DNA from 2 places in the Agathobaculum sp. LCP25S3_E8 genome. Region 2 is predicted to be linked to the other one. Evidence: a T-box and tRNA genes for the amino acid it is inferred to sense, from the RefSeq annotation. Region 2 holds a T-box; the other holds one or more tRNA genes.

Region 1 (8,030 bases), on a different contig from region 2:
TGATGCTGGCAATGGGCTGGCGTATCTTTTCGAAAATGCGCACACATGCCTGATGGAGAAGTCCTTCCCCCACGCCATGCCGACGGTGAGCCGGTGCAACCCAGAACCAGCAGATGCTGGCGCGTTCCCCCATGATGTTCAAGGCAATGACGCCACAATTTACACCGTCGCAGTTGGCGCCCAGCAAGACAGTTGAGCGTATGGAAAAGCGGTCGGGCAGCAAGGGGGAAAAAGCGGGGAGGAGTTCCTCGGTAATAGGAAAAATCTTCATACGTAACCTCCATGGAAAATGAGGAAAACAGGGATACTTCGGTCTGCCGCAACGTGGTGCAGCAGCGCAGAGTATGTCGAATAGAAGGAGAAAACTACTAAATTATAACATAGCATGGAAAAAAAGAGAGGTCAATTGTTTTTCTATTATTTGTAGAATACGGAAGAGAAGTACGGCCGTGTTGGTTCATGCACACCGCACAGAGCCGAAGGGTACACGGATACATAAGCGTGGCTGCCGACGCATAGAATGAGCGTGTAGGAAGGGGGCGGCGCTGGGATGCAGGAAGAAAGAAGCCCTGTCTATACCATTATTCTGGGCGTGTGCATGCTGTTGTGCCTGCTGATGATTGGCAGGATGCTGCTGGGTCATCCGGAGCAGGGTGCTTCGCCGGAAGCGGGCGCTCCGACTTTACCGGAGCAGGAGGAGACGGGAATGGAATTGCGTGAAACGGATTTATGCGAGTTGATAAAGCAGGCCCTACCAATACCGGTGCGGGAAATCACCGCGCAGATTGGAGCGGATGAAACGATTTCCGTTGTGGTATTGGTGCGTAAGCAGGATTTGCAGGAGAGTGGGTTGGTGTCGGGAGGACTGCGCACTGCGCTGTTGTTTCTGCCGGATGAATGTCGCATGTATGGGGTATGGACGGCTTCCGTGGCGGAAAGGAAGATTGTGCTGCAATGTGAAAATGCGGAAATTGGTGGAATTGCCGTACCGGCGGAACTGATTACGGCGTTAACCGATCAGGTAGCGACGTCCATCAATGAGCATTTGGAAAAAGCGGGATTTAAGCCGGAAAAACTGGAATGGACAGACGGCGCATTGCAGTTAACAGCGTAGCAAACGAGGCAAAGCCTTGGGCAGGAGATTGAAAATTACAGAACGAAAAACGGCATGACCAAATTGGCCATGCCGTTTTAAAGCATAGGGTTGTCCTTTTTAATCAAAAATAACACGGCCACCGCCCTGGAAACGGGTCAGATAGCTGCCGGAAAGCGGCTCATACTTGACCACTTCACCAGTATGCGGGGAGTGGATAAACGTATCATCGCCGACATAGATGCCCACATGGCTGATGGAAGAGGGGCTGCTGCCGAAGAATACCAGATCACCCGGCTCAAGATCCTCGAGCGCTACGCGCGTGGTTGCGTCAAACTGGGACTGGGCAACACGCGGAATAGAGCCGACTGTGTTGGCAAAGACATACGAGGTAAAGCCGGAGCAGTCAAATCCGCTCGGTGTGCTGCCGCCGTATACATACGGGGTTCCGAGGAACTGTGCGGCATAATCCAAAACCTCTGCGCGCTTCTCGCTGGTGCCGGTATAGGAAACTACATTGGTGGAAGGCACGATGGTTTCGGAAGTGCCGGAATTATTGGTAGCAGTGCTGCCGGAATTCGCGCTTGTGCTCTGTACGCCGGAGAAGCTGATATAGTCCGGATGTACATAGCCGGTTTTGCCGTTATATGTAACCTTATACCAGTTGCTCTGCACACCGGTCACGTCGACAACCGTGCCGTTTTTCAAAGACGCAAGCACACTGGAAGAGGTGCTCGGCTGAGAACGGAAGTTTACCGTGGTGTCGCAGACGATTTTTGCCTTGCCAAGCGAAAAATCAGTAGCGGTGGTGCCGGTCAGATATTCGCCGCTGACATAGCCTTCCTTGCCGTTGGCAACGACCTTATACCAGCTGCTGCTGTTGTTCAGGACAGCAACAACGGTGTTCTGCGACAGGGTGGCGATCACCTCACCGCCGGGGGACTCACGCAGATACAGCGCATCCGCTTTTACTTTCGCCTGATACATAGCCAGCGAATTAGGAAGAAGCATGGATACGGCAAGCATGCCGGTGACGGCGATGCGGAATAATTTCTTTGTGGATTTCATGGATAAGCCTCCGTTTGTCAAAGCAAAGTGTGGTTTACTTGTTGTTCAGTGCTCGGCCGAGCCAGATGGAGGCGATGTCCATGGCGGCCCACAGGCTGTTTTTCTCAGTCTTTTTTACGATGCGATCCTTGATTCGCACATTGGGGTTCGTCTGCTGCAATTGAACGGAAACGCGCTTGGCGACCGGCAGGCCTTTGACCTCGCCGGCATCCAGAATCTGCATCATAATAATGTGGGAATCACTCATGGAACCATAATAAATGATGTTTTCCTTGCGCATCAGCGGGTGTCCTTTATATTCCAGAAGTTCTTTCTTCTTGGCGGTGGTAGGCATTTTGTGCACTCCTTATAGTTACAAAACGGTTACAAGTTAAAGTTACATTATGGAAACAGTATAGCATGGCTGCCGCCGTTTGTCAAATGCGAATTAAAAATCGGTTGGAAAAACCGCTATTTTGTGATACAATAGGGCAGCAAATACAACAATTTGGTAGGGGCTTTCATGAAGTTTGCTTTTTTCACCTTGGGATGCAAGGTCAATCTGTTTGAAACGCAGGCGCTTGAGCAGCTGGCACAGGCGCGCGGGCATGAAATTGTGGACAAGGATGCGGATGCGGTTATTATCAACACCTGCACGGTTACATCGGTGTCCGACCATAAGAACATCCGTGCGCTCCATCGGCTGCGCAAGGACAATCCACGGGCGGTGATTGCGGCCTGCGGCTGTTTTGCGCAGACCGATCCGGAGCGCGTGCGCGCGACGGGCGAGGTCGACCTCATCTGCGGAACGGGCAATCGTGCGGAGGTGATTGCGCTGTGCGAAGCTGCGGTGCAAGGAGAGACGGCATCTTGCTGCGCATCGGAGGAGGAAAGATATGAAGTGCTGCCGGCCGGGGTTCCAAGAGGCCGGACGCGCGCGCTGCTGAAAATAGAGGATGGGTGCAACAATTTCTGCACCTATTGTATTATTCCATATGCGCGAGGGCGGGTGCGCTCGTTGCCGCCCGTGCTGGCAGAGCAGGAAACGGCACGTTTGGAAGAGCAGGGTGTGCACGAAGTTGTCCTGACAGGAATCGAGATTGCGTCATATGGGCGGGATTTGCAGCCCGTTGTTTCGCTGACAGACCTGCTGTGCGATTTATTGCCGGCACACCCGGAGATGCGGTTCCGACTTGGCTCCCTTGACCCGCGCGTGGTTGATGCGGATTTTTGCAGTCGGTTGTCAGGTTTGCCTAACCTCGCTCGGCATTTCCATCTTTCCTTGCAAAGCGGCTGCGACAGTGTGCTGCAGCGCATGGGGCGTAAATATACGGCAGAGGAATATTATCAGGCGGTGGAACGGATTCGCGCGGTGATTCCGGACGCCTCCATCACCACCGATTTAATTGTAGGCTTTCCGGGAGAAACCGAGGAGGAGTTCGCAGAAACGCTGGCGTTTCTCGAACGCTGCGCGTTTGCGGCGGTGCATGTGTTCCCGTTTTCCGTGCGGGAGGGCACGCGCGCGGCAAAGCTGCCGGGACAGCTTGCTCAGCAGGAGAAGGCGGCGCGCGCAGAGCGAGCCAAAGCAGTGGCGCTGCGGCTGAGTGAAGCATATCGTCACGGCTTTGTCGGAAGAGAATTGACCGTACTGCCCGAGCATCGCACAGACGGTTTTTGGGCGGCGCACGGCACATATGGTTTTCCTATATATATAGAAGAGGAAGAGCGGGTAAAAAAGAACGAACCGGTCGAGGTGCGATTGGAAGAATTGCATCGTGACGGCCTGCGCGGAAAAATCCTTTAGCGCATCTGTCACCACATGAGGAGTTGCTCCATAGTATGAAGTGAAATCTTTAATAGGAGGAAATTCCTTATGTGCTCTTCTAACTCTATTTTTGGCGAGAATAACTGGTGGTGGATCATCGTTGTTATCATCCTGATCTGGATCTGCTGTGAGCAGGGCAACGGCTGTGGCTGCGGTTCGGATAACGGCTGCTGCACTTGCGGCAACAATTGCTGCTGCTGATTAAGCCACATATTCCCAAAGCGGATGTGAAGGCGGCGCGGCCTGCGGCTGCGCCGCCTTTTTCCGTGCCCGCAAAAAAATTTCAAGAAAATTATAATTACCTCTTGCAAAAAGAAGAAATTTGCGGTAGAATAAACAAGCACTGTTCGAGAGACAGTCAAAATGAGGATAAATCACTATGGAGGAATACCGATATGCTGGCAGGCGAATTTCGTAACGGCACAACTTTTGAAATGGACGGTCAGGTGCTGCAGGTCATTGAGTTTCAGCACGTAAAGCCGGGCAAGGGTGCGGCGTTCGTTCGCGTAAAGATGAAGAATGTCATCACTGGCGCGGTAACGGAGCGTTCCTTCAATCCGACCGATAAATATGAGGCAGCTTATGTAGAGCGCCGTGACATGCAGTACCTTTACAACGAAGGTGATCTGTACTACTTCATGGACAACGAAACCTATGAGCAGATTCCGATCAGCAAGGATACGCTTGGTGATGATTTCCGCTTCGTGAAGGAAAATGAAAACTGCAAGGTTTGCTCTTACAAGGGCAATGTCTATGCGGTTGAGGCACCGCTCTTCGTAGAGTTGGAGATTACCGAGACCGATCCTGGTTTCAAGGGCAATACTGCGACTAACACGCTTAAGCCTGCGACCGTTGAGACCGGCGCAACCGTTCAGGTTCCGCTGTTCATTGAGCAGGGTGAGCGCATCAAGATTGACACTCGTACCGGTGAATATCTGGAGCGTTGCAAGAAGTAAGACAATTTATCCGGACGATGATTTTCCATCGTCCGAGTTATGGACATTTAGCTCAGCTGGAAGAGCATCCGCTTGACGTGCGGAAGGTCGGCGGTTCGAACCCGTCAATGTCCACCATCCAAAACCGTCCTAAAAAGGGCGGTTTTTGTTGTTTTTAATTGATTCTGCTAACATTACGCGCTTTCCGGCAGCAGTTGTATTATTAAGTTCGAAGTAGTCATGTAGTTACAATTCAGGAGCAAAAAGTGCTTGTTGAAGTGTTTGAACATGATTCGGAGAAAAGTATGTAGGGATAAAGCTACCACACACTTTTTATCAAAACAAATTGCGAAATCTACCTATTTAACCTAGCTCTTTGAGTTTCTGCTTTATTTGGAAAGGTTTATTGGCACCGGGAAATATCTGATCCGGAAGCGAAATCATACCGTTTTTCAACATGATTGCAATGGTAGTTGTCTGTTCATAAAGACGGTTTTGGATTTTCGGCATTTGCTGTGTTTCATCTTCTGCAGAATGCTCCCTTAGATCCATCTAGAATGTAAGACTTTCGTTTGCAATTTCCGGCGCATCTACTTGAGCGCTAAAGCTGTGAATTGGGAATACATTGGCTGAGCGACAAGGGATTCGGACGGTTGAAGCACCGAAGTTGCTGGCTTTTTTATGCGCTCCTGTTGCACAAATAGGCGAGGGTGGCTCAAATAATGCCCTGTAGAGCCGATTACCTCTTCGTTGTGGCTTGGGGTTGAACCGTTGAACCAATCCTCTATGCAACGTTGTTCTTGAGGGAAAACATATTGTAGCATCGGCAACCGGAAAAACTGCTGACCAAAGTGGCGAAGGGAAGTGGGTATTTTCTGGATGACGAGTTTTCGAAAGGATGAAATCTTTTTTTAATCAGGAAAATCCGGTATGTTTACCTTTTTGGTGCGCCAATACACCCGTGTACGGAAGGCGCGCCTCGGATGCTGGGTGAATTGGTTGAGAAGAACGAGGTTTACAATTGGAAGCGTATAAGCGTGTGGGAGAAATCACGAGCTCCCAAATGCAGTTCCTGCCAATTCTCGGTGTGACCGTCAATACCGGAAAGGATGTGTATGCTAGAACTACGTTCTAGCCGAAAGTATCGGGTAAAAAACAAAACAAAAAACGAGTGTTCTTACAGCTTTTCAAATGCTATAAGAACACTCGTCATGTGTTAAGACGTCACTGTGGAGGTTCATTTTAGGCCGTCATAATTATGACACGTTTTGCACCAATTCTCAAATTATCCGGGTCAAAATGTTTACCATTCTATTATTGTGGCCTAATTCGTATAACTAAATGAATCATCAGCGTTATAAGTGACCGAAATTGCGTGAGATCCATTGTCATCCGAGGTCAAAACAATTTCACTCAATAGTCCGTCGGCACTATATATGTATTGATATTCGCAGTTGTTCCAATAGACGCTATCAATCGTCAGTCGTATGCAGTGCATATCTTCATATTCATACTGATACGTGGTTTCAAGATCATCTGGCCCAATTGAGTTACCATCCATACTGCATGATTCCGACACTTTTTGGAGATAGCCATTGGCATCGTATTCATACTTCGTTTCATACCATTCACACAATGATCCTTGTTCGCTTGCGCTGAAGTTGAGCAGAGCATCTTTGTAGTCCTGCACGGTGGCATACATATAGCAGTCTACCGTTCCAGGCACAATGACTTCGTTTTTTTCGTCGGCAAAAACATAATAATATTGGGAGACAGTTCCTCTCGCCCGATCATCTCCCCATGGCATGAAAATGGCTTGCACCATACCATTTTCACTCGGGCCAAGAATGTTATTGTCAATAATTGAAACATAAAGGGTATACGAACTATTTGAAGTAGTGAATGTCAGTTTCTTAATCACACTATCATAATTTGAGTGATTAAATACTTCTACCGTTTCCGCGACTGCATTTACGATCACTGGCATCTGTACTTGCGGCGTCGACATCTCCGTATACCACAACCTTGGATCAGCAAACATAATCTGTACGACAAATTCTTGTCCGTCATCATTCACCTGTTCCGTGTTATATGATAGGATTAATCGCTCCTCGTTATCAATATCAAAATCACAAAAGACATAGTTAGAAAGAGAGTCGTCTCCGTATTGGGCCTGCAAATAGTGCTCAAGTCCGGAATGATTGGATAGCGTTGGCGTTACTTTTTTCGCAGTTATCTGCGTATTAATATCTCCGCCGCTTTGTCTATCGTCATCATTCACGCCGCCACATCCGACGAGCGCCGTTAATAGCAACACCAGTACAAGTAAATGCGCTAAACATCTTTTCATATCGCTCTCGCCACCTCGCTTCTCATTTTTTGTATCGATCCGCAAGGTTTTCCGGCTCATGTGACTCTGCTCTGTTTTTCTTGTCCTTAATCGCGTTTTCAACCACATCGAAGCCCTTGTAAAGCACCCGCTTGATGACATAGCGGATCAAAAGAAGCACGATAGTAAATCCAGCAACTACTAAAATCCATTGTGGCATAACTTTTCCCTCCCTATAATCAGTTTCAGCTTAAAAAGCTGGGTTTGGTTTTCGTCTTGTTCTTCCAACTCTCTACCTTCGTGTTAGGGTCAAGCTTGAGGAACATTTTCTCCAGAGCGGTAAGGGTCATGTTCATAGCGGTAATGTTCTGTGGCATTCCCCGGTAAGTCTGCCATTTGGTAAAGCTGAACGAGTAAGAATATGTATCTGCCTCACTCTGTAGTGGAACCAGCCGTGCAGCCCAATTACTGCCGCTGAAATTGACTGCGCCCTCCTGCGTAGAACCCTTAACTGACACGCCAGCCTTGCTGAAATCCGTTTCTTTCAATGCGCAAATAACTGCTGGGAAGTCCACCTTTTGCAGTGTAAACTTCTCTGTTGTTTCAATAAAATCTGCATCGCGTTTGATGATGCTGCCATCGTTCAGAGCTTCTTTGGTTTGTTTATATTGTTTTGTACCAAGCACAACTGTGATTAAAACTATAACAACGACGATTAGGCCATGTTTGAAAAACAAAAGTTGCACAAACGGATATGATTTAGTAAACTATTGATATGGGAACGAAACGATATGAACTCAC
Region 2 (8,030 bases):
CCGGGCATCGGAATGGTGTAGCCCTGCCCTCCGCGCACAAATGCCGAACCCATAATATCGCAGCGCAGCAACTGCATCTCCTGCATGCCGGCATACCAGACCGCACCTGCCGCGTCGCATGCGCGCCGTATGACCGGCAGCGCCTCATCAGGCTGTCCTTCAGCACACACAACCGCACAAGCAGGCTTGATGATTGCGGCCTTTTCGGCCGCGATTTTGGCAACCGTGTCGCCGAGCACAGCCATATGATCGCGTGAAATCGGGGTAATGACACATACCTCGGGTGCAAGAATGATGTTGGTCGCATCGCACCGGCCACCAAGTCCAGTCTCAAGCACAACGATATCGCACCGCTGCTCGGCAAAGTACAAAAACGCCAGCGCCGTGGTGAACTCGAACTCACCGATGTGTTCGCCCTCCGGCAATGTCAGCCCTTCACAGGCCTGCGCCACACGCGCGGACAGACGCGTTAAATCTGCGTCCGGAATCATGACGCCGTCCACGCGGATGCGCTCATGAAACTGCACGAGGTAAGGCGAAGTGTACAGTCCGACATGATATCCCGCTGCGCGCAGCACGGAATCCAACATGCACGCGGTCGAGCCTTTGCCGTTCGTGCCCGCCAAATGCACGAATTTCAGCCCATCCTGCGGATTACCGAGCGCCGCGCACAAGGCGCGGATGCGGTGCAGGCCGGGCGCGCCGGAAAAGCGACCGAGCGAATGAATATAATCAACGGCGGTTTTGGGAATTGCGGTATTCATAGTAAACCCTTTCCTGAAAAAACGATATGCAACATTATACCATGCCTTTCCAAAAAGAAAAAGGAGAAACCGAAGTTTCCCCCTCTTCTGTTGCTCGACTGACTTAAAGCGCAATCTCCGGTCCCAGCTCGACCGCGCCGCCCGCAGCGTCCCCCGCGCCGCCCATATCGCCCGCAGAAACCGAAGGCAGCGGACAGGCCGGTACGGCTGCCGCCGCAAACTCATCATAGCCGTGCTTCCAGCGCTTGTTCTGCACAGGGGTCTGCACGATACCGCCGTTTGCCGTCGCCGCATCCGCACGCTTGCGCTTGGTGCGCTGCTCCTTCTGCGCACGGCGCAGACGATTGGCCTCTTCCTGCTTTTGCTCACGCTCAGCGCGTTTTTTCTTTGCGCTGAGGAGTTGCTCCGCCTGCAGACGGCTGATTTTCCGTGTTGCGCGTTGCAGCAGCGTGCGCAGCGAACGAATGGCGCGCCGCGCCTGCGCTGCGTTCTCGCTCGAGGACATGGCCTCGCCCTGCAAGTTGTTGATTGCGCTATTGATATCCGAAATGAGCAGATTGACCTGCCCCACGCTTGCCGCACGGGACAGCCGATGATACTTTCCCTTGGTCGAGTAGTTGCGCGGATTTGTAACAAAGATTGTTTTTTTCTCCTTTTTCGGTTTGTTCATCTCCGCAAACCAGTGCAGCAGCTGCCTTGCCTTCTCCATCTGCTCGGCCGCCGGCGATTTTTCGAAATATGTCCAAGTCTGCGCCTTCTCCTCGCCGACATATACGCCCGTGATATCCGTGGCGCTCAGCGTGCGCAGCAGCCGCAGCAGCGTATCGCAGCCTTCCTGAAATTCCTCCGGACCCTGCGCCATTTTATCCAAAAACGCCTGATCGATCACCAGATGCTTACCGCCGCCCAGCCCGATGGCGATCTGCTTCAGTTCGTCTCCATCTTGCGCGCTGCCGGTCGCAATCTCGATGCCGGGAAAGCTGTCGCGCAGGCTTTCCAATACCTCATTGACCGCACGCGTCCAGTCTGTCTGCTGCCAGTCGGTGTCCAGCGTCACCGTATCCTGCGGCTCCGTCTGTCCAGCAGCACGGTACGTGTCCATGCCGGTATTCCGGCTCTGCTGTCCTGCCGCACGATAAAGTGCCCGTATTCGTTCAATTCGTTCCACCATGCTCTACCCCTCCATCCCTTTGCTGCCGGTTAAATCCTTTTATATGTAAATATCCGACCAAAACGGCAAAAAAGTAATGGACAGTTTCAACAATTTTTCAATCTTTGTTTCGTCTATCACACAAAAGAAGCAGGCGCTACAGACTAGAGTCTGAAGCGCCTGCTTCCACGCAACCGCGCGCATCCGTCAGTCTTTCTTGACCTGCACAGCAGAGGCATGCAGCGCCGCCCGCTTGCGCCGAAAGCGGCCGTGAATCATGCCCACCGTATCACGCGCCGATACCGGCAGCTGCACACCAAAAATCATCTTGGTCACCCACAGGAAGAACAACAACACTGCGATTGGCAACACACAGTTGGTAATGATCAGCACTGCAACCGCATCGATAAACTGATTCAGCATTTGCTCAGCCTTTTGTTTGAGGTCGGTCACGCCCGAAGTGATGCTCGCACCAATGCCGCTAACCCAATCAAACAGGCCGCCATTCTCATTCTCGGTTTCCTCCCCTACATCGGTCTGCCCAATCTCATCCACGGACTGCTGTACCGCGTCAACCGTCTGCTGGATATCAAATGTTTCTTCCACCAGCGTACTCATCTGAACACTGGCCGGAACAATCAGACAGATAATCACGCCGAACACTGCTAGCCGCACAGCCAACTGCACCAGCACCGTCCGATTCGTGAACAGCCAGATACCGGTCAACACGCAGGCAATTGGAATAAGATACTGGAAAGTCACAAGGAAGGTCATGGTGAGCAGGAATTTTTCCAGCATGATCGCACCAACGACGATCAACAGGTAGGTTGCCATTTCAGCCACCTGGTTGGCAATAGGTGTGGTTGCATCCCCTGGAACGGCCGAAATGATGACCGATCCGGCAGCGACCGCTGCCGTCAGTTCGGTGACCGTTACCTTTTTTTCGTCCAGCACCGCAATTGAAGCCGCATGGAACGCCGGATCAGACAGCCTTCCTGCTAGCACAAATGCGGACAGCAGCGCAATCACGACCAACGCCACCACGGCTATCCATCGTCTCACATTTGGGTTCATTGTTTTCATAGAAAATCTCTCCTCTCGTTTTTTGCATCTCTGCACAAGAGATCCTGTTTTTTTCGCGCATTGATTCTGTTTTTTGCAATATTCGACATTATATCACATCTTGAAGCAAAAGAAAAACGGCATGGCATAGCCATACCGTTTTACATTACTCTATTGATTGCATTTATCCGAGAGCTGCAATGGATTCCTCCAGCTTTGCGAGGTGCTCACGCAGCTTTTCGGCCTTCTCGCGCTCGACCGCGACAACCTTTTCGGGCGCTTTGTCGACAAACTTCGGGTTGTTCAGCTTCTTCATGACGAACGCAATGTCATCCTCAACCTTGGCCTTCTCCTTCTCGAGGCGCGCGCGCTCAGCAGCGAAGTCGATGAGATCGCCCATCGGCATATACAGCTGCGCATCACCCGTGACGACCGAGGCCATCTTGGCCGCGTCCGCGGGCACTGCATCAATCAGCTCGATGCCGGACGCATAAGCGAGTTTCGGGAAGAAGCCTTCGCCAGCAGCAAAGGTGTCTTTTTTCTCGGTCAGGATGAGCACCTTGGCTTTTTTGGACGGCGGAACGTTCATCTCACTGCGGCGGTTACGGATGGCGCGCACCGCGTCCATCAGCGTCTCCATCTGCGCCTCTTCTGCGGCGAAATGCAGCTTTTCGTCATACTCCGGCCACTGGGACACCATAACCGACGGTCCTTCGTGCGGCAGCACCTGCCAGATGGTTTCGGTGATGAACGGCATGAACGGGTGCAGCAGCTGCATCGCGCCGGACAGCACATAGCACAGCACCTTCTGCACGTTCTCGTCGCCCGCCTGCAAACGGGTCTTGGCAATTTCGATATACCAGTCGCAGAAGTTGTCCCAGATAAAGTCGTTGAGCTTGGCAGCCGCCAGACCCAGCTCGTACTGGTCGATGTTGCGGGTGACCTCGGCAACGAGCGTATTGTACTTGGACACGATCCACTTGTCCTCAAGCGCCAGCGTCTCGGGCAATTCGGCGGCCTTATCCTTGCCGATGGTCAGGTTCATCTGGATAAAGCGCGACGCATTCCAAATTTTGTTGCAGAAGTTACGCGACGCCTGCACGCGCTCGTCCGAGAAACGCATGTCGTTTCCGGGGCTGTTGCCGGTCGCCAGCGTAAAGCGCAGCGCGTCCGCGCCGTACTGGTCGATGACTTCCAGCGGGTCGATGCCGTTGCCCAGCGACTTGGACATCTTGCGGCCCTGCGCGTCGCGTACCAGACCGTGAATATACACGGTATCAAACGGCGTCTGACCCATGTGCTCGACGCCCGAGAAAATCATACGCGCGACCCAGAAGAAGATGATATCATAGCCGGTGACCAGCGTGGAGGTCGGATAGAAGTAGTCCAGTTCCGGCGTTTTATCCGGCCATCCGAGCGTGGAGAACGGCCACAGCGCAGACGAGAACCAGGTATCCAGCACATCCTCTTCCTGACGGACGTTCTTCGAGCCGCACTTGGGGCAAACGTGTACATCTTCCTTGGAGACGGTCATTTCGCCGCAGTCGTCGCAGTAGAACGCCGGGATGCGGTGACCCCACCACAGCTGACGCGAAATGCACCAGTCGTGCACGTTTTCCATCCAGCGCAGATAGGTCTTGGAGAACCGGTCGGGCACAAACTTGGTCTTGCCCTCGGTGACAACGTCCATCGCGGGCTTTGCCAGCGGCGCCATCTTGACGAACCACTGTGCCGAGGTCATCGGCTCGACCGTCGTGCCGCAGCGATAGCAGGTGCCGACGTTGTGCTCGTGGTCCTCGGTCTTGACCAGATAGCCGCCCTCTTCGAGGTCCTTGATGACCGCCTTGCGGCACTCATAGCGGTCCATGCCCTCGTACTTGCCGCCGTTTTCGTTGACGGTCGCGTCCTCGTTGAACACGAGAATCTGCTCGAGGTTGTGGCGCTGACCCATCTCGAAGTCGTTCGGGTCGTGGCAGGGCGTGACCTTAACGCAGCCCGTACCAAACTCCATATCAACGTAATCATCACCGAAAATCGGGATTTCACGGTTCATAATCGGCAGGATGCAGGTCTTGCCAATCAGGTGCTTGTAGCGCTCGTCGTTCGGGTTGACGGCCACGCCGGTGTCGCCCATGAAGGTTTCCGGACGGGTGGTCGCCACGACCAAATCGCCCGAACCGTCCGCCAGCGGATAGCGGATGTGCCACAGCTTGCCCGGCTGGGTCTCATACTCGACCTCCGCATCGGAAAGCGCGGTCGTGCAGTGCGGACACCAGTTGATGATACGGTGACCCTTGTAAATCAGGCCCTTGTTATACAGGTTGACAAACACCTCGCGCACCGCCTTGGAGCAGCCCTCGTCCATCGTGAAGCGCTCACGCTCCCAGTCACAGGACGAACCGAGCTTTTTGAGCTGGCTGATGATGCGGTCGCCGTACTTATTCTTCCAGTCCCAAACGCGCTCGAGGAACTTTTCGCGGCCGAGGTCGTAACGGGTCAGGCCCTCTTCCTTGCGCAGGTTCTCTTCCACCTTAATCTGGGTGGCGATGCCCGCGTGGTCGGTACCGGGCATCCACAGCGCTTCGTAGCCCTGCATGCGCTTGGTGCGGATGAGGATGTCCTGCAAGGTCTCATCGAACGCATGGCCCATGTGCAGCTGGCCGGTCACGTTCGGAGGCGGAATGACGATGGTATAGGGTTTCTTATCCGGATTGACCTCGGCATGGAAAAAGCCGGAGTCGTTCCAGAAGCTGTACAGCTTGTCCTCGACCGCTTTCGGGTCGTAGGTCTTGGGCAGTTCGCTCATTGATCTATCTCCTTTTGAATTAAATTGACTGATTTTGGCGCGGTAGCGCCCCCCGGGGTGGCAGAGCCCCTTCTTGTTTCTCGCGACAGATGGGCGGAAACCGTCGGGCGGGGCGCACTCTTGCGCGCACAGCGCGCCCTAAAGGAAGGGGGTGATTCGCAAGAGGGAGGAAACCATGGGTTTCCCCCTCTTGTGCGCCCGCGGCGCGCAGCCGCACGTTTTCCGCTGCCCGCGAAATACGGGCAAACAAAAAAGCACGCCGTCCGTATAGGACGAAGCGTGCTCCGTGGTACCACCTAAATTCGCGGCAAAGCTGCCGCGCACTCGTTGACCCGTAACGTGGGCGGGACGGGACGGCCTACTGGTTTCAACCCTCCTGCTCCAAAGCGACCTTCTTCCTTCCCGCCGAAGGGCTTGCACCGAACCGCCCTCTCTCTTGACGCGCGGGGACAGGAATACTCCTCTTTGTCATTGCATTTTTCGTATTAACTTAATCAGTATATCCACAAAAGCGGGGTTTGTCAAGATTTTTGCGCCTCAGAAATGTCAATTTTGCCGTTTTTCTCTTCGTAGTCACGAATACAGCCGTAAATCAGGTGCATGACTTGTCCGTTGATTGACCGGCCCTCGTATTTTGCGATATAGCGCAGCTTGAGACGGGTTTCGTCATCCAGCCGCAGGGATAGATGTTTTTTCTTTTCCACATATAGCACTCATTTCGCATTTATTATGGGTTCATTTTAAGTGTATTATGTGTTAGAATGAGAATAAGAACCCATAGTGGGTTCTTAATAATTTCTACATGGAGGTCACTGCTATGGACGAACTCAACTACAAGGATGCTTACCTTTATCTGGTGCGCGCGGTGGACGACCTTGTCCGCTACATGGAGCTGTCGGACGAAACCGCCGACCGCCAAACCGTCCTTTCCGGGCTGCGGCAGGCGCTCTCCGGCGCGGAAGAGCGCGCCATCGACTGAAAACCCGTCCTGTAACTTGTGCTTTGCCGCCCCTCTGTTATAATGAAGGTATCCAAACATAGGGAGGCGATCACCATGCGTCAAAAGTTCCGTTCTGTTCTCTGCCTGTTTGCTTTGCTCCTTGTCCTGCTGCCTGTTTCCGCGCGCGCCAACGGCCTGCCGACCTCGTCCATTTATGTCAGCATCGCCGGGATGAACGACAGCATTGTATCTGTCGCCCTGCTTGGAAACGAGCCGTATGACAATCCCTCGCAAAATCCGCCCGAAGCGCTCACCGCCGCCCTGCCGGACGGCTGGTATGTGTGGGACTGCGCACCATACGACGGAGATCAGGTGTTCTTATGGACTTTTCCCTTCCCCTCGCCGTTCCGTGCGGCGCTGCTGCATGAGGACGGCACGGTGCTGCTGACCGGCGAGGCCGAGCGCACCCGCGCAATGCAAACCTTTACCATCAACGCACAGACCGGTGAAATCTCAACCTCACCGATTGGAATTGGTCTGCTCAAACAATTTGTCTGCACCTTTATGGTAACGCTCCTCATCGAGGCAGCGGTGCTGCTGCTGTTCCGTTTCAAGCTGTACGAAAACCTCAAGCCGTTTTTGCTGGTCAACCTTGCAACGCAGGCTTTGATGACGCTTACCTATGGGCGCATTTTGCTCTCCGCCGATTGGAGACAAGCCTTTTTCTGGGCATTTGCCGTCGAAGCGGTTATTTTCGTCGTCGAAGCGCTTGCCTATGCGCGCTTTTTGCACGGGTACACCCGCGCGCGCCGCGTGGCGTATGCCCTCACCGCCAACCTTGTGAGCTTTGTCATCGGCACGCTGTTCATCACACCGGTTTACAGCGCGCTGGCGCATTTGATGTATTAGAAGGAGAAATCGGTATGACCCGCAAACGAAAAATCCTGCTTGTGTTGCTCGCCATGGCGGTGCTTGTCGCAGTGTCCGGCCTTGCGTGGCAGACCGTCGGCAAACAGCAGACCATCCACGCCGAAGTGCGCACTGCGCGCATGACGCAAATTGAAAACACCGTGCCGGACGGCATCCTGTCGGCACAGGAGCTGCTTTCGCAGCCCGTCAGGCAAGACGACGTGACCTTGCACCGCGCGGTCTACTATCCGCAGGCCGAAGCGCTTGTGTGCTTTTTTGAAAACGAGGACCCTAACCGGGATATATACCCTGCCGCTCTGCCCGACTGCAACGCTGCCATACTGCCCGATGCATACGGCATCACGGCATATATTTTTGAAGACGTGCCGGCTGATGCCC

The links. A T-box is a leader RNA that pairs with one kind of tRNA and senses whether it is charged. The one in region 2 lies ahead of ACTQ34_RS02750 (valine--tRNA ligase), so its partner is inferred to be a tRNA-Val.
Region 1: it has a tRNA-Val gene. The T-box ahead of ACTQ34_RS02750 (valine--tRNA ligase) is inferred to sense a tRNA for this amino acid. The anticodon was not compared.

What each region holds. Positions count from the first base shown of each region.
Region 1 covers NZ_JBQKJR010000008.1:26-8,055, reverse strand. Annotated here, with positions in the region: gene ACTQ34_RS04790 (GNAT family N-acetyltransferase) at 1-271, opposite strand, end outside; gene ACTQ34_RS04785 (hypothetical protein) at 551-1,114, shown strand; gene ACTQ34_RS04780 (C40 family peptidase) at 1,214-2,161, opposite strand; gene ACTQ34_RS04775 (hypothetical protein) at 2,196-2,495, opposite strand; gene mtaB (tRNA (N(6)-L-threonylcarbamoyladenosine(37)-C(2))-methylthiotransferase MtaB) at 2,664-3,944, shown strand; gene ACTQ34_RS04765 (hypothetical protein) at 4,014-4,166, shown strand; gene efp (elongation factor P) at 4,361-4,921, shown strand; tRNA gene ACTQ34_RS04755 (tRNA-Val) at 4,963-5,038, shown strand; gene ACTQ34_RS04750 (hypothetical protein) at 6,225-7,310, opposite strand; gene ACTQ34_RS04745 (hypothetical protein) at 7,273-7,449, opposite strand; gene ACTQ34_RS04740 (hypothetical protein) at 7,475-7,975, opposite strand.
Region 2 covers NZ_JBQKJR010000004.1:31,125-39,154, forward strand. Annotated here, with positions in the region: gene ACTQ34_RS02735 (bifunctional folylpolyglutamate synthase/dihydrofolate synthase) at 1-764, opposite strand, end outside; gene ACTQ34_RS02740 (hypothetical protein) at 868-1,935, opposite strand; gene ACTQ34_RS02745 (hypothetical protein) at 2,122-2,997, opposite strand; gene ACTQ34_RS02750 (valine--tRNA ligase) at 3,161-5,782, opposite strand; T-box leader at 6,048-6,263, opposite strand; gene ACTQ34_RS02755 (hypothetical protein) at 6,304-6,486, opposite strand; gene ACTQ34_RS02760 (hypothetical protein) at 6,600-6,761, shown strand; gene ACTQ34_RS02765 (hypothetical protein) at 6,837-7,631, shown strand; gene ACTQ34_RS02770 (hypothetical protein) at 7,646-8,030, shown strand, end outside.